DNA from 4 places in the Mesorhizobium sp. B2-3-11 genome. Region 4 is predicted to be linked to each of the others. Evidence: riboswitches for the same ligand, from Rfam matches in the RefSeq annotation. Region 4 holds a riboswitch; each other region holds the start of a gene.
The links. A riboswitch is a leader RNA that binds a small molecule or an ion and turns the genes downstream of it on or off. The one in region 4 is predicted to bind cobalamin.
Positions count from the first base shown of each region.

Region 1: it holds a riboswitch for cobalamin, as region 4 does, so the genes downstream of both, FJ960_RS12340 (DUF1636 family protein) here and FJ960_RS18845 (DUF1636 family protein) in region 4, are expected to answer to the same signal.
Region 2: it holds a riboswitch for cobalamin, as region 4 does, so the genes downstream of both, FJ960_RS26680 (CbtB domain-containing protein) here and FJ960_RS18845 (DUF1636 family protein) in region 4, are expected to answer to the same signal.
Region 3: it holds a riboswitch for cobalamin, as region 4 does, so the genes downstream of both, FJ960_RS20240 (aromatic ring-hydroxylating dioxygenase subunit alpha) here and FJ960_RS18845 (DUF1636 family protein) in region 4, are expected to answer to the same signal.

Region 1 is NZ_VFVS01000007.1:144,664-148,840, reverse strand. It holds gene FJ960_RS12355 (iron ABC transporter permease) at 1-170, opposite strand, end outside; gene FJ960_RS12350 (ABC transporter substrate-binding protein) at 170-1,117, opposite strand; gene FJ960_RS12345 (ABC transporter ATP-binding protein) at 1,164-1,952, opposite strand; gene FJ960_RS12340 (DUF1636 family protein) at 1,949-2,326, opposite strand; cobalamin riboswitch at 2,452-2,660, opposite strand; gene FJ960_RS12335 (LacI family DNA-binding transcriptional regulator) at 2,723-3,748, opposite strand; gene FJ960_RS12330 (Gfo/Idh/MocA family oxidoreductase) at 3,943-4,177, shown strand, end outside.
Region 2 is NZ_VFVS01000026.1:1,770-5,946, reverse strand. It holds gene cobU (bifunctional adenosylcobinamide kinase/adenosylcobinamide-phosphate guanylyltransferase) at 1-398, opposite strand, end outside; gene FJ960_RS26685 (CbtA family protein) at 391-1,194, opposite strand; gene FJ960_RS26680 (CbtB domain-containing protein) at 1,210-1,389, opposite strand; cobalamin riboswitch at 1,425-1,623, opposite strand; gene FJ960_RS26675 (aromatic ring-hydroxylating dioxygenase subunit alpha) at 1,766-2,935, shown strand; gene FJ960_RS26670 (MFS transporter) at 2,940-4,139, opposite strand.
Region 3 is NZ_VFVS01000015.1:80,654-84,830, forward strand. It holds gene FJ960_RS20235 (hybrid-cluster NAD(P)-dependent oxidoreductase) at 1-750, opposite strand, end outside; gene FJ960_RS20240 (aromatic ring-hydroxylating dioxygenase subunit alpha) at 815-2,062, opposite strand; cobalamin riboswitch at 2,177-2,379, opposite strand; gene FJ960_RS20245 (DUF680 domain-containing protein) at 2,872-3,078, shown strand; gene FJ960_RS20250 (DUF680 domain-containing protein) at 3,150-3,353, shown strand; gene FJ960_RS20255 (DUF680 domain-containing protein) at 3,420-3,659, shown strand; gene ugpC (sn-glycerol-3-phosphate ABC transporter ATP-binding protein UgpC) at 3,739-4,177, opposite strand, start outside.
Region 4 is NZ_VFVS01000013.1:140,634-144,810, reverse strand. It holds gene FJ960_RS18855 (NADH-quinone oxidoreductase subunit A) at 1-115, opposite strand, end outside; gene FJ960_RS18850 (winged helix-turn-helix domain-containing protein) at 451-1,650, shown strand; cobalamin riboswitch at 1,680-1,887, shown strand; gene FJ960_RS18845 (DUF1636 family protein) at 1,925-2,359, shown strand; gene cobW (cobalamin biosynthesis protein CobW) at 2,356-3,393, shown strand; gene cobN (cobaltochelatase subunit CobN) at 3,412-4,177, shown strand, end outside.

The sequences.
Region 1 (4,177 bases), on a different contig from region 4:
ATGGAACGGCCCAGTGCGGCGACGACATCGGCTAGAGGTGTCAGCGTCGAGCCGTAGGCGATCGACAGCAGCGCCAGCGCGACGAGCGCCACCGCGCCCGCCGTCATGGCCAGCGTGAAGCCCTTGTGCCCTGAAAGCGCGCCGGATTTGTGCTCCCGGGCGAGAGCCATCAGAACGCTTCCGGATGCATCGCCCTGGCGATCTTGCCGATGGCGTCGATGTTCGCCGGTCCTGGCGTCAGCTCGGCGTAACGAAGCGCCACGAAGCGCTCGTTCCTGACCGCGTCCGTCTCTTTCATCGCCGGGTGCGCCTTCAGGAAATCGAGCAGTTTCCTGTAACCGCCGCCGTCCTGATAATCGAGCAGGATGAGGAATTGCGGATTGCGCGCCGCCACCGTCTCCCAGTCCGCGTTGCCCCAGCTCGTGTCCATGTCGGCCATGATGTTGTCGCCGCCGGCCGCCGATATCATGGCGCTGGGGATGGCGAACTTTCCCGCGGTAAACGGCTTGTCCTCGCCGGAATCGTAAAGGAACACGCGTGTTCCCTTGGCGATGCCGACCCTGGCGATGATATCGGCGAGTTGCGCCTTCCAGCCGGAGACAAGCTTCTCTGCTTCTGCTTCCTTGCCGAAGATCTTGCCCAGCTTTTCGACGTCGCCATAGAGCAGGTCCATGGAGGCGGCCGGGCGGCTCCTGTCGAGATGGACGCAGCTTTCGGTCAGCACCAGCGTCTTGATGCCGTGCGGAGCGAGCGTGTCGGGGGTCACGTCGCCGCCTGGCTTCATGCCGTAGTACCAGCCTGCGAAGAAGAAGTCGGGCTCGACGGCGAGGAGATTCTCCAGCGTCGGATATTTCGGTGCCAGTTCGGGAATGGAACCCTGCTCTGCCTTGAAGTCAGGGCCGACTTTATACCATCCGGTGATACCGGTCAGGCCGACAATCGACGGCTGCAGCTTCAGCGCGAAGACCATCTCGGCCATGTTGAGATCATGGATGACGGCGCGCTTTGGCGGCGCGTCGAAGGTCAGCGGCTTGCCGCAGCTGTCGACGGTCACGGGGAAGGCAAAGGCCGTCGAGGCCAGCAACGAGAAGACTAGGGACAGGGCGAGGCGTTTCACGGACTTTGCTCCTTGGTTGAACCGTGTCGGATAAGGATGGATTTGGTCAGGACGGCGGTGCGGCGCGGTTCGGAAGCTCGAACACCGTCAGTTCGCGGTCCTCGGTGGGATGGCGCAGGCGAAACACGTCGATGCCGAAAATCTCGCGGATCAGCTGTTGCGTCAGCGCCTCGTGCGGCGGCGCCAGCGCATGCAGCCGGGCCTCGTTCATCACCGCCACCTTGGTGGCGAAGGGTGCCACCAGCGTCAGATCGTGCAGCACCGCGATCACGGTCATGCCGAAGCCGGCCACCAGTTCGAGCAGTTCCGCGCGGGCGCGCGGATCGAGGTGGTTGGTCGGCTCGTCGAGGAACAGGATTTTGGGCTTCTGCGCGATGGCGCGTGCAAGCTGGGCGCGTTGGCGTTCGCCACCAGACAGCGAGCCGATAGTCCGGTCGAGCAGCGGCAACAGGCCGGTCCGCCGCAGCGCATCCACGACAATGTCGCGTTCCTCGCCGCGGCGCCTCAGGCCGGCATGCGGGACGCGGCCAAGCTCGACATAATCGATCACCGCCAGCCGTGGGTCCGGCTGGTCTGTCTGGCCCACGACGGCGATATGCAGGGCCCGTTCGGCGGGTGAAATCCTGTCCAGGCGTCGCCCGCCAAGCTTCACCTCCCCCGAGCTTGGCCTGAGCATGCCGGACAACATGCGCAGCAGCGTGGTCTTGCCGGCGCCGTTGGGGCCAATGATGGCGAGGCGGTCGCCTGACGTCACCGACAGGCTGACCGCATGGATCAAATGCCGGCCATTCGCCATCGCGCCCAAGTCGCGCGCATCGAGAAGCGGCGCTGTCACCGATTGCCATCCGCCAGCTTGCCGGGTCCCGGGATGCGAGCCAGCGTCTTGCCGGCCAGGCGCGGCGGACGTTGTCCGGAATTGCACCAGCCGTCGGGAAGCGAGGCGTAGAGCCTGGCAAACCGCACGAGATCGGCAGCGTCTGCCTGCGCGTCGATCGACCCGAAGAGATAGGCGGCCTTGCCTTCCGCCTGGAAAGCCGCCGCCAGGGGACGTGCGCAACCCGCCATGCAAGCCACGCCCTCGACCGTGAAACCAAGCGCCACGTCAGGCTGGGCCGAGAGGCGGGAGCGCAACTCGGTGCACAAACCTTCGCCCGACCTGGCGCCGGTCGGCACGTCGCGGCAAAGGGTGCACACGATGATCTGGTGCATAGGCCCGGGGTGAATACGATCGATTGCGCCGTCCAACTTCCCGTCACTTTCAAAACTGGCGACGGAAGGATGTTGGTCGACCGGCCGACAAGACCGATTTCCACGTTTCCTCCCGGCACACCCCGTCCGGTCAACTCAGTGATGGCAGGTCTCCTGGCTCACGGGTCTCTGCGCAATCCTGCCTTCCCAGCCTTGCCGGCCAGTGGCGTTCCGGATCTTGCTCGCCGCTTACAGTTGCGGGGGCAGCCGCGGCCTCGACCCCAAATCGGATCTCACCGCGTTCCCTTTTCACCCCCCGCCTTTCGGCTCGGGGACCATCACGAGTCGCAGCCTAGGCCGCGCGCGGCGGCGAGGCAAGGCGATCGTTTGTTCTGCTATAACATAACCAACAAATGGTCAATCGCTGTCGCGGGCGATCAGTTCCAGCGGCCAGACCTCCCTGATGGTCTCTGGCCCGGCGGCCCCCGCAAAAGCCGGCAGCGACGCCAGCAGCATTTCGGCGAGCCGCCGTCCCATCGGCTGCAGCGCCGGGCGGAAAGCAGTCAGCGCCGGCGAGAAGTAGCGGCAGAGCGGCGTATCGACGATCACGGTCACCGCCATGTCGTGACCGGGCTTGATGCCCATCTCGGCCAGCGCCTTGCAGCCGCCAAGCGCCATTGCGTCATTGTTGAAGATAATGGCGGTCGGCGGGTCCTTGCGGCGCATCACGTGCGGTGTCACTTCGTAGCCACCGGCCTCATTGATGAAGCCGTCGGCAATCAGGCCGGGATCGACGGCGATGCCATGCCGGCGCAAGGCCTTGCGGTAGCCGTCGAGGAACAGATAGCCGAAATTCAGATCGAGCGATGGGCGGATGGCGGCGATTCGGCGATGGCCGCGTGCCACCAGCCGATCGACCGCGTCGGCGCCTGCTTTTTCGAAATCGAGATCGAGCGAGGGGTAGGCCTTGTCGCCGGAGCGGCTGCGGCCGAGCGTGGCGAAGGGGAAGCCGGCCTGGGTCAGATAGTCGATGCGCTCATCCTCGCGCCGCGTCCAGGCCAGCACAACCGCGTCGGCACGGCGCGTCTCGACGACACGCCGCAGGCGCTCCTGCTGATAGTCGCCCGGCGCGCCCATCACCACGATGAGATCCAGCCCGCTTTCGGCGAGCCGGCCCTGCAATCCAGTCAGGAACGGAATGAAGAAAGGCTCGCCGTATTCCTGGTCGCCCGGATGCGGCTGCAGCATGAAGGCGATCGAGTGGGTAGCGCCTTGCCTGAGACTGCGACCGGACTGGTTCGGCGAATAGTTGAGAGCCCTGGCCGCCTCGAGAACGCGCTGGCGTGTGTCGGCATTGACGTCGGCGCGGCCGTTGAGGGCGCGCGACACCGTGCCGATCGAAATGTTCAGGTGACGGGCAAGGTCGTGAATGCTGGACGCCAAGTGACTGTTCTCCCCCTTGCTTGGCTAGCACCGGTGGCCGCCCGGGCCAAGGCGCAACGACGATTTTCATGGGCGGCCGATTGACATTCTACGCCTTCGGGTGTGTTGTCGTAAACGTTTACGGAAAAACGTTTACGGTCACGCCGTGAACGCCGGGACGATCGGCCTGGAGGGGCCGAGAGGAGGAGCGCTGGATGATCGACGCCGTACTGGTCGGCTGCGGAGCGATGAGCAAGGCCTGGCTCGATGCCGCGCGGCAAATCGACGGGCTCGCCATTGTCGGCCTTGTCGATCTCGATGCCGACAGAGCAAAGGCCAGGGCTCGCGAATACGACCTTGGTAGTGCCGTCATCGGCACCAGTCTCGACGCCGTGCTTGACCAGACCCGACCGCAAGCGGTCTTCGATGTGGTGGTTCCCGCCGCCCGGC
Region 2 (4,177 bases), on a different contig from region 4:
GGCACGATGCCTTGCCCGACCTCGTTCGACACCACGAACCACGGTCCGCGCGGCCGCGACAGCACGTCGGCGAGCCGTCGGCACTCCGCCTCGACGTCGTAATCGGCCAGCATGTGATTGGTCAGCCATAGCGTCAGGCAGTCGACAAGCACCGGCCGATCATCCGGCAAGGCCTCCAGCGCTTCGGCAAGGTCGATTGACGCATCGATGGTCGACCAGCCCTCACCGCGCCGCGAGCGGTGCACCGCGATGCGCTCGCGCATCTCATCGTCATAGGTTTGCGCCGTGGCGACATACGCCCATGGCGGGGGGAATGCCGTCACCAGGGTTTCGGCGTGCGCGCTCTTTCCGGAGCGCGCGCCACCGATGATGAAAGTCAGCTTGCCGCGGTCAGGCAAAGCTGTCGCGCAAGCTGGTCGCCGTGCCGGTGAAGCGCCTGCGCACCACGCCCACGACCGCGCCGAGCACCAGCCAGAACACCAGATTGGTCACCGTCACCGCCACCACGAACTGATGGTGCAGGCCTTCCGGGATAGGCGTCTCGAAACTGTCGGGCTGCGGCGCGCCGACGATATGCGGGACGACGATCAGCAAGACGGCGAAGATGGTCAATGGCAGCGATCTGCGAAACACGATCAGGCCAAGGCCGATAGCGGTCGCCGCGGCCGTTGCCGTCCACCAGATCTGGCGCGCAAGCAGATCGGCCGCCGGCATCGCCGGCAGTTCCGGCTGCAGGCCGAGGCCTGGTGCCAGCGTGAACACGGCAAAGCCGGCCAGCCCCCAGAATACGCCCTGGCGCCAATTGCCGACGCCGCCGGCAAACTCGGAAATCGCGACCAGGACCAGCGCGAAACCGATGCCGGTGACGATATTGGCAACCACGCTGAAGGCAAAACGCTCGACACCGTCGGCCGGCGCCCAGCCTTCATCTTCCTCCGCCGGTGCCGTGACTTCGGCGGGTGCTGGCGCGGCAGAACTCATCGCATTCCCAGCGGGCGCGACCGTGCTCACCGCATCGTTGCTCGCCGCCGGTGCAGCCGCGTGGTCATGGTGATGGCCGCCGCCGGCCTGTTCGTAGACTTCCGCCTTGAGGATCAGCGGCACTGTCGCATAGGCCTGCATGCAGGCGAGAACGACACCCGCCACGAGCCCCGCGATCGCCGCGACGAACACGACGTTGCGAAACAGATTCATGATGTCAGATCCTCGTTAGTGGCAGGGAAACGCCATCGAGTGGCGATAGTCGTGGGCGGCATTGTGGACCGCATCGATATGCGAGAAACCGACAAAGCCGACGACGAACATGCCGAGCAGCGCCGCGAGCGCGAGCTGCATGAAGCGCGACTGCGAGGAGACGGAGGCGCCGAGGGAGACGGAAGCGGTAGTCATGTCTTGTCCTTTCGCCCTCCACCCGAGGGCATCGAAGTCAGTTTCCTGTCGCCGGCAGGTCTCCTGGCTCGCGGATAAGCGCCCTTCCCCACCTTCCCGAGGAAAACCCTCAGTGGCATATGGAGAGGACTACCGCACACAGTTGCGGGGGCAGCCACGGCATTGGACAGGAATTCCTGTCCGCACCGCATTCCCTCTTGGCTCCAAAAAGGAACCGACGACGTTGGTGACTATAGGGAAATTTGCCGCGCGCGGCAAACCAAATTCCGACAGTCGCCAGCGCAGGAGCGTCGTATCGGCGAAGCCGCTCCATCCCGTCCTGATTGACAAATTTTCTAGTCGGGTGTCGGCTCGCAACCCTCACAGGAAGCCAGCCATGCAGCCCAATGCCAGCGAGCGCGAGCCCTATAACGGCCTGACCCGAACCGAGCCGACGCTGCCGTCATCGGCCTATTGGGACCAGGAGAACTATCAGCGTGATCTCGATGCCATCTGGTACAGAAATTGGCTGCTCGTCTGCCGCGAGACCGACCTTGCCCAGCCTTTGGCATTCCGCACCTTCCGCGTCGGTACGCAGGAAATCCTTGTGCTGCGCGACGACGCCGGCGAGTTGCATGCCTTCCACAACACGTGCCGGCATCGCGGTTCGCAGCTTTGCCAGGAAAGCGAAGGACGCCTGAAGGCGCGGCTGATCACCTGCCCGTACCATGCCTGGTCCTATTCGCTGCGTGGCGATCTGGTGCGTGTACCGTCGAAATCGCTGCCTGACGGCTTCGACGAGGCCGACCACCCGCTTTACCGCGTTGTACTCTCGGTGCGGCGGGGCTTCGTCTTCGTCAATCTTGCTGAAGATGCCGCCGGCTCAGTGCAGTCATCCTTCGACCCGGCCTCCGGCGACCTCGGCAACTGGCCGCTGGACACGCTGGTGTCAGGCCATGTGCTGCGCAAGGTGATGAACTGCAACTGGAAGATTTTCTGGGAAAACTTCAACGAGTGCCTGCACTGCCCGGGCGTCCACAAGGACCTGTCGCGGCTGGTGCCGATCTATGGCCGCGGCCTGATGAGCCGGCATGACGATCCCGAATGGACGCGCCATGCAGACAATGATGCGCCGGAATTCTCCGGCGGCCTGCGCGCCGGGGCTGAAACATGGTCGCGTGATGGGCAGACGCATGGGCCGGTTTTCCCCGGCTTGACGCAGGCGGAACGCACCGCCGGCCAGACCTACGCCACCAGCCTGCCCTCGATGTTCATCGTCGGCCATGTCGACTATGTCAGGACCGTGCGGCTGGTGCCGCTCGGTCCCGAACAGACCGAATTGACCGCCGAATGGCTGTTCTCGCCCGAGGCGCTCGCCGCCACCGATATCGACAACATCGTCGCCTTCGGCACACAGGTGCTGGAGGAGGATGCCGCGATCTGCGAGGTCAACCAGAAGGGCCTGCGCTCGATGCGTCATACAGCCGGCGTGCTGATGCCCGAGGAATATGAGCTGCACCGCTTCCACAATTGGGTGCGCGAGCGCCATGCTGAGCTTTCGCTCTGATTTTTTAGAGGGATTTAGGCAGGTAGCGCCAGGTCATGAGGCCACAAAACGCCGCCAGCAGGCCGAGCGTGACGAACACCGATCCCAATCCGAAGAAGGCCAGCACCACCGAATAGACCAGCGGCGGCGTCAATTCGGAAAAGTCGAGATAGGTGCGGTAGACCGCCGCCATCTGCGCGCGTTCATAGAAGCGCACCGAGCGCATGAAGGCGGTCGAGCCCAGCGCGTCGAGCGCGATGGTGAAGAAAGCGCCGCACAACAGGAAGGCGCCGGTCAGCAACGGCTCTGCCGCTCCGACCGTGCCCGCCGCCAGCAGCGACGCCGACATGGCGAAATAGGCAAACGTCATGGTGCGTCGGCCGCCAAAGCGTTTTCCTGCCTTGCCCCAGAAGATCGCCATGAACAGCAGCGCATTGCCGGCCGAGACCAGCAGGCCGCCCGCCAGTTCACCCTCGCCGGTGATCACCATGAACAGCGGTCCATAGACGAAGAACGTCGTCCAGAAGCACGACCGGCCGAAGGCGATCAGCCAGGCGAGCCTGAGCCTTGGCTGCGCCACGAAGCGGCCGATGTTGGCGAGCGGATTTGCCGGCCGCGTCTTGCCCGGGCGGATCGACGGGTTGTCGCCCAGCCGGTAGGTCCAGAACAGCGCTAGCAAAGCCATGGCGAAAACCGCCACCGCGCCATGCGCGGCATAGATGCCGAAATGCGCATAAAGGAAAATGCCAAGCGTCGGCCCGCCCGTCCAGGCAACCATCGACCACGCCATGCGCAGCGATTCGGCCTGCATGAAGTCGGTCTTGCGGATGTGGTCCATGATGTAGAGGTTGAGTGTGATCGACAGCGCACTGGCGCCCATGACGCGGCACAGCATGCCGGCGAGTTGTCCAGCGAGCGTGTGGGTGACGAAGAACAGCGAGCCGATGGCGAGCAGGCAGGCGCCTGCCGTGTAGACCCAGCGCCGCGCGAAGCGGCGGATCAGCATCGGCATGAACAAGGTCACCGACAGGCCGAGCATGGATACGACGGTGTAGAGGATCGAGACGATCTGCTCGTTGTGGAGTATCTCGTAGGCCTGGATCGGGATGACGCTCGACACCATGGCGCGGGCGAAGGACTCGACCGCGTAGAGCGAGGCGAAGGTGCGCGCATCCGCGGCCTTGAGGGCCGGAAGCCAGATCGGATGGCGCACATGCGTGGACATTGCTTCCCCAAAGCAGAATCGCGGCGTCAAATCTGCCG
Region 3 (4,177 bases), on a different contig from region 4:
ATGGTACTTTGCCATGTCGAAGCCGGCGGCTTCGAGCATGCCGCGCACGGCGCGCATGAAGGGATCGGGGCCGCAGCAGAAGATTTCGCGTTCGCGGAAATCGGGCGCCAGCAGTGGCAGCCGGATAGCGTCGATGCGGCCCATATGGCCATACCAGCCCTCGCGGCTCGACCGTTCCTCGATCATGAAGCCGAGCGACAGGCCCGGCATGTGGCCGCCGAGCAGCTCCAGCTCCTTGCGGAAGATGATCTCTTCCGGGCGCCGCGCGCAGTTGACGAAGCCGACATCGGTCCATGGCGCGCAGTCGTTCAGCCAGCGCAGCATCGACATCATCGGCGTCACGCCGGAACCGGCCGAGATGAACAGATATTTCGCCGCCGGATGGCTGTGCAGTGAAAAGTCGCCGCCTGGTCCATAGGCCTTGACGTGCGAGCCGGGTGCCAGGTGATCGAACATCCAGCGTGTGCCAATGCTGCCCACCTGCGCCTTCACCGTCACCGCGATCGAGAATGGCCGCGACGGTGACGATGACAGCGTATAGGTGCGCATCAGCGGCCCGTCCGGTGTCGGCAATTCCAGCGCCACGAACTGGCCCGGCTTGTAGCGGAACCAGGTCTGGTTGTCGGAGCGGAAGGTGAAGGTCTTCACGTCGGGCGCCTCGTCGGTGACGCCGGTCACTTCCAGCACCTGCAGCCTGTCGTTCCAGGGCGCCATCTGGTCGAGATGGCGATAGAGGCCGAGGTCCGTCATCGCATTCATCCTCTTGTCCCTTTTGTTCTGCGCATGCCCAAAACCGCCGTCTTTAGCGATATGCCTAGGCAACGCTGCGCAGGGCCGGCCGGCCGCCTTCGGCAAGCCGTGGCCCGATGAAGGACGCGTACCACTCGACGAACTGGATCACGCCGCCCTCATGCAGCTCCGAATAGGGGCCTGGCTCGTAGGCCGGCGACAGGATGCCGAAGGCGTTTTCCTCGACGATGCGGCGATCCTGGTCGTTGGTCTCGGTCCAGACATGGGTGAGTTCTGCGAGATCGTAATCGACGCCCTCGACCGCATCCTTATGCACCAGCCATTTGGTCGTCACCGCCGTTTCCGTGGCGCTGATCGGCAGCACCCGGAAGGTGACGGCGTGGTCGCCCAGGATGTGGTTCCAGGTCGTCGGATAGTGGTAAAGCAGCAACGAACCGATGCGGTTGGTTGAAACGCTGTCGGAAAGGTTCCTCTCGACCGCGCGCTTTCCCGTCATCGTATAGCTGACGGCATCGCGCAGCAGCGGTGCGCGGGTCGCGCGATACTGGCCGGCCGGATCGATGCGGAACTTGCTCGGCAGGCCGGCCGCTTCGCATTTCGCCCAGTGCGCCAGCATCTCCGGATCGCTGTCGGCGCCTTGCACGCCGGTCACCGTCGGTGCTTCCGGGAAGGTCTTGCAGAGTTCGGGATGATTGCCGGCGCAATGATAGCATTCGCGGTTGTTTTCCCAGACCAGCTTCCAGTTGCCCTTCTCGATGATGGTGCTCTCGAAGGCGACTTTTGCCTCACACAGCCGGTGCGGCAAAAGGTAGGGCTCGATCATCACCCGCATCGGCGCGAAGTCGGCTGGCTCCTTGGCCAGGCAGATGAAGACATAGCCGGCGACGCTTTCGCAGGCGACCGGCTTCAGCCCGAACTGGCTCTTGTCGAACCCATCGGCCATCTGGCGGGCGAACAGCAGCCGGCCGTCGAGCTCGTAGGTCCATTGGTGATAGGGACAGACCAGCTTGGCGGCCGTGCCCTTGTCGGAATTGCAGACGCGGCTGCCGCGATGGCGGCAGGAATTGTGGAAGGCGTTGATCTTGCCCTGCTGATCGCGCACCAGCACGACCGGATAATCGCCGATCTGCACGGTGATGAAGCTGCCCGGCTTGGGCAATTCGCAATCATGGCCGATGAACAGCCAGTCGCGATACCAGATCAACTCCATGTCCAGCTTGAAGTAGTCCGGGTCGGTGTAAAAAGGCTGTTCCAGCGAAAAGTCTTGTCTGCGGCTGCTCAAGAGCCTCAGCATGTCGTTGCGCGCGTCCATGTCCTGTCCTCAGTTTCAAGGACTGAACTGGTGGTGATTGAGGAAGGACTGGGCGCAGATCGGCGAAAAGCCGGACAAACACCATCCGCCTCTTGACCGCCCACCGCGATCAGTCGAGTTCTAGCGATCTCGGGCTGGTTTCCGGGCTCTGGAGTTGTCCTTGCGGACCATCGCGACACCTTCCCAGGCTTTAGCCCAGTGGTCTCCCGTTGCGACTTGAACTCCACCACCGTTGCGGGGGCAGCGCCGGAATCTGACCGGCTTCCCAATTCTCCGCTCCGTCGTCACGCAGCGGCACCTGAGATGCCTGATCTAATCACGACAGGCTTTGCGACATCGGCACGAAAGCGACATCGCATCCATGCGGCGCGACACGCATGCTGGATCGTCATGACAGGCTTGTAGCCGTTGGAATCGCCTTCTGCCGCCAAGCCGCGCCGGCACCGTCTTCGACCCCTTTGCCGGCAGCAAATAGGTTAACAGTTTCAAAAAGTGACTATTAGAGGAGTCTAAAATCGAACCGAACGGTTCGTTTCTGTTGACGGTGCGTGCAAGATGCTGTGAACGCCGAGCCTCCGACACAGTTGGTGATCAGGATGCTGTTTCAAGGTAACCAGCTGATATCACAAGAGAAAATAAGAGATGCGGAAAGCGCTGGTACAATTTCAAGTGGTGGAGTCATGGTCCACGCTGAACAACTTCGTGATTGGAAACGGCAAGGGTGCTCTCCCACATCGGGGCTGTCCGAACGACGCGATTTAATCCCAAGACACGCCGCTAGATGGACGGAAAAATACTGGAGTACCAAAATGAAAAAGATCATTCTCACTGCCGCCGCCCTTCTGGCTGTTTCCGGCAGCGCCTTCGCTGGTAGCGACAATTACGGTTCGAACGGCGCCAACCAGCCTGCTGCCGCGGTGGACAGCTCGTACACCGCTTCCACCTCCACCAAGACGTCGGAGCCGGGTGCTCAAACGCCTGCTCAGGGCAGCGATCGCAACCTCTTCGGCCGCTAACGGCCTGTCCCCACGGACGGCGGGCTTGCCCGCCGATCCGGTAGAATTCAAGAAATTCAGGAGTGTCTAAAATGAACAAGATCCTTATTGCCGCCGCCGCCGTTCTGGCCATTTCCGGCAGCGCTTTTGCCAGCGACAACTATGGCTCCAACGGTGCCAACCAGCCTGCCGCCGCGGTGGACAACTCGTACACCGCGTCGGTCGACAAGTCGGCTCCTGCCAGCCAGGAGCCCGTCCAGCACGGCGCCGATCGCAACCTGTTCGGCAACAACTAACATCTCTTCAAGCAAGGACGGCGCGCTCAGCCCGCCCCTTGAATTCGAAAAAATCGGAGTACCGAAATGAAAAAGATTGTTCTTACCGCCGCCGCTCTTCTGATTGCCGCTGGCAGCGCCTATGCCGGCAACGACAACGTTGGCGGCACCGACATCAACAAGCTGGCGACCGTCAACGTCGACACCTCGCATACGGGCTCGATCCGCAAGAGCGAATCGCCCGTCTACAAGCTGCTCAATTCGTCGGGCGACGTACAGAAGTCCGCCCCTCAGGGCGCAGACCGCAACCTCTTCGGCAACAACTAACCAGCCGTGGTAATATACAAAAGAGAGCGGCGGGCTTGCCCGCCGCTCTCTTTTTGCGTTGTCGAGACAGCTTGTAGTCTCAGGCGGCTTTTGCTTCCGCTTCCTGCAGGGCGAACGACCGTCCATTCGCATCGAAGATATGAAGATCTCCGGCATTGGCGGTCAGCCGCAGCGTCGAGCCGCGCTTGACCTCGACATTGCCCGGCAACTTGGTCACCAGCGGCAGGTCGGCACGGCCGATGTCGATATAGACCAGCTGAACCTCACCGAGCTGCTCGAGATAATCGACCGTCCCCTCGAACAGATAATCGCTACCACTGGCGATCGCGAGATCTTCCGGCCGCACGCCGAAGCTGACCGCCGCTCCCTTTGCCGAAGCAGGCGTCGCGATCGGTACCGTCGCCTTGCGGCCGCCGACATGACTGACGATGGTCGGATTGCCCGTCTTGTCGACCGTCGCCGGCAGGATATTCATGGCCGGTGAGCCGATGAACTGGGCGACGAAGAGGTTGCCGGGG
Region 4 (4,177 bases):
GATCCGGGTTGCGGTAGGCTACCAGGAAGGGCGCAGCCAGCAGCGCCAGACCGACCACCAGCGCCACGCCGATAAACAGGACGATGGGCAGGTACGAACTGAGGAGTGCGTTCATGCAGCGGCTTTCCGTTGGCGCCAATCCACGTTGATTACAGCACCGGACCTTAATGCGGAAGCGTGACAGTTTAACCGCTGAACCGTTTTAAGGAGCCTATGCTGCAACGCGGCGAGGGTTAGCGCAGCACTTCCAGTGAAGCAAGTCAAACCTTGTTCAAAACACCGAGCTGGACGGCAATCCGGGAGAAACTGGTCCCATACGCTCCTGTTTGATTTCCTTCGCCATTTACTCCACTTTTCTCTCCTGACAGGGTTGCCGCCAAAACCCTGCTAGCATTGGCTGGAATCACGCCTCGCAACGACGCCAGACAGGTCCATCAGGGACGCATCCGCATGAAGGAAAAGATCTCGCTTGCCGCCGCCCGGCGCATCGCGCTCGCCGCTCAAGGGTTTCTCGATCCCCGCCCCGCCGGCACGCCCGACCGCCGCCACTTCGCCCGCGTTCTGTCCCGCACCGGCCTGCTGCAGATCGATTCCGTCAGTGCGGTGGTTCGCGCCCACTACATGCCGCTCTATTCGCGTCTTGGCCCCTATCCCCTCGCTTTGCTCGACAACGCCGCCGTGACCCGCAAGCGCACGGTCTTCGAATACTGGGCGCATGAGGCCTCGTTCCTGCCGATCGAGACCTACCCGCTGATGCGCTGGCGCATGCAGCGCGCCGAGCAAGGCGATGAAATGTATCTGGGGCTGGCCAAATGGGGCCGCGAGCACGCCGCCTACATAGAAGAGATCTACCGCGAGGTCGTCCAGCGCGGCCCGGTCGCCGCTTCTGCGCTGGAGGGCCAGAAAGGCTCCGGCGGCTGGTGGGGCTGGAGCCACGCCAAGCATGCCTTCGAATGGCTGTTCTGGGCCGGGCGCATCACCACGGCGCACCGGCGCGGCTTCGAGCGCTTCTACGACCTGCCGGAGCGCGTGCTGCCGCAGGCGATTCTCGACCTGCCAGTACCGGCCGCCGAGGACGCGCATCGTGAATTGCTGCGCATCTCCGCCCGCGCCCACGGCATCGCGACATCAGGCGACCTGCGCGACTATTTTCGACTCTCCCCCGCCGACATGAAAGGCCGGCTGGAGGAACTGGTCGAACTCGGCGAGTTGCTGCCGGTCCGCGTCGAGGGCTGGGACAAGCCGGCTTACCTCTATAGGGACGCGCGATTGCCACGCAAGATCGAGGCCCGCGCCCTGCTGGCGCCGTTCGATCCCGTTGTCTTCGAGCGCTCGCGCTCAGAGCGGCTGTTCAGTTTTCACTACCGGATCGAGATCTACACGCCGGCCGACAAGCGCCAATACGGCTATTATGTCCTGCCCTTCCTGCTCGGCGACAGGATCGTGGCGCGCGTCGACCTCAAGGCAGACCGGCCGGCAAGTGTCCTGCGTGCCCATGCTGCTTACGCCGAGCCCGGCGCACCGCCCGATACCGCCGCTCAGCTCTTCGAGGAATTGAAGCAGATGCAGGGCTGGCTTGGCCTCGAACGCATCGAAGTGACGCCTGCCGGCGACCTGGGCCCGGCGCTGTCCGACATCGCGGTGTCGTAAGCTCGCGTTGACACCGCTGCCCGCAAGAGCCTAAATCGGATCCAGACGGTCTCCTCTCGGCAAAGGGAGGAGCCAAGAGGGAATGCGGTGCGGGATTGAAAATCCCAAATCCGCGGCTGTCCCCGCAACTGTGAGCGAAGAGCCAAGGCCGAAAGCCACTGGGATTGTCCCGGGAAGGCGGCTACCCAAGGCGATGACCCGCGAGCCAGGAGACCTGCCGTCTGGAATGCAAGTATCCGATCGCCCGGCGGGTTTTCCGGGCAAGGAGCCTGATTTGGATCGCGACAGCAGTTTTTCGGCTGAAACAATGGACATTTCGTCCGGCGAGGATGATTCCCTGGCCGGCATCACTGTCATCGTCTGCGCCTCCTGTCGCGACGAGAGCGGCTCCGACGCCCGTCCCCGGGCCGGCGAACTTTTGGCCGAAGATACGCGCCAAGCCGCCTCGGGCGACAACATCCGCATCCGCACCGTCGAATGCCTCGGCAATTGCAAACGTCGACTGAGCGCCGCGATCCTGCGTGACGGCTGCTGGAGCTATGTATTCGGCGATCTGACCACGACCAGCGGCGCCGATCTCGTCACTGGCGCGAAACTCTTCGCCACCACCAGCGACGGCCTCATTCCCTGGCGGGGCCGGCCCGATAGCCTCAAGCGCGGCCTCGTGGCCCGCATCCCTCCCCTCGACATGCTGAAAGACTTGATATGACCGCATCCGTTTCCCGCGTTCCCTGCACCGTCGTCACCGGCTTCCTCGGCGCCGGCAAGACGACCCTGGTCCGCCATCTCCTGGAAAACGCCGGCGGCAAGCGTATCGCGATCATTGTCAACGAATTCGGTGACATCGGCATCGACGGCGAAATCCTGAAAGGCTGTGGCATCGACACCTGCCCAGAGGAAAACATCGTCGAGTTGGCCAATGGCTGCATCTGCTGCACCGTCGCCGACGATTTCGTGCCGGCGCTCGACCAGATCCTGTCGCTGACGCCGAAGGTCGACCATATCCTGATCGAAACCTCGGGCCTCGCTTTGCCCAAGCCGCTGGTCCAGGCTTTCCAGTGGCCGACAGTGAAGAGCCGGGTGACCGTCGACGGCGTCATCGCCGTGGTCGACGGTCCCGCACTTGCCGAAGGCCGCGTCGCCAACGACATGGACGCCCTGCAGGCGCAGCGCGCGCAGGATGAGAGCCTCGACCATGACGACCCGGTCGAGGAAGTGTTCGAGGACCAGATCGCCTGCGCCGACCTGATCATCCTGTCGAAGAGCGACTTGATGGATGCCGCCGGCTCGGCCCGCGCCAACGCCATCATCAACGAACACTCCGCCCGCGCCGTGAAGATCGTGCCGACGTCTCATGGCAAGGTCGATCCCTCGGTGCTGCTCGGGCTCGGTCTCGCCGTCGAGGACGACATCGAGAACCGCAAGTCCCACCATGACGGCGCATTCGACCATGAGCATGACGACTTCGACACGTTCATCGTCGACATTCCCTCGATCTCCAATCCCGACGAACTGGCAAAGCGCGTCGCCGCGGCCGCCGAACAGGAGAACGTGCTGCGCGTGAAAGGCTTTGTCGAGGTCGGCGGCAAGCCGATGCGGCTCCTGCTGCAGGCCGTCGGCCCGCGCGTCAATCATTACTACGACCGGGCCTGGACCGCCGGGGACAACCGCCGCTCGCGCCTCGTCGTCATCGGCCTCAAGGGGCTGAACCGTCCGGCGATCGAACGTATCCTCGCCGGCTGATTTCAGGCACGGGCCGCGATGCACATCCTCACCACGACCTCCGCCTCGCTCGACGACCTCGCCGAGCCTGTCGATCTCCGGCAGGCGCCGGCGGATATCGTGGCCTTGTCCTTCACCGACAGCGATCTCGCCGGACTGGCGGCGGCATGGAAGGCCGACGCCGATCGCCTGCCGTCGATGCGGCTCGCCGCACTGCGCGACCTGCGCCATCCCATGTCCGTCGATCTCTGGATCGACAGCGTCGCCCGCCATGCCAAGGTCATCATGGTGCGCATCCTCGGCGGCTACGACTGGTGGCGCTATGGCTGCGACCAGCTCGCGGCAATCGCCCGCGAGCGCGACATAAGACTGGCGCTGCTTCCGGGTGAAAGCCATGACGAGGATCTCAGGCTGATCGAAGCCTCGACGCTGCCGCGCGCCGAACTCGACGGCCTGCTCGGCTATTTCCGCGAGGGCGGCCCGGCCAATATGAGCACCCTGGTGCACAGGCTGGCAGGCCTGGCTGGACAAGATATGCCCGTCGCCAGTCCGGTCAGCGTGCCGAAAGCTGGTTACTATCAATCTGGATTGGGGGTCGCAGAACAGCCGGACCTTTCAAATGCCAGCACTCCCATCATCCCGATTCTCTTCTACCGATCGATGCTGCTTGCAGCCGATGTCGCCCCGATCGATGCGCTGGCCGAGGCTTTACACTCCCAGGGACTGGCACCGGTCCCGATCTTCGTTTCCAGTCTCAAGGATCCGGTGTCCCTGGCGTTCGTCGAAAATACCATCGCATCGCTGA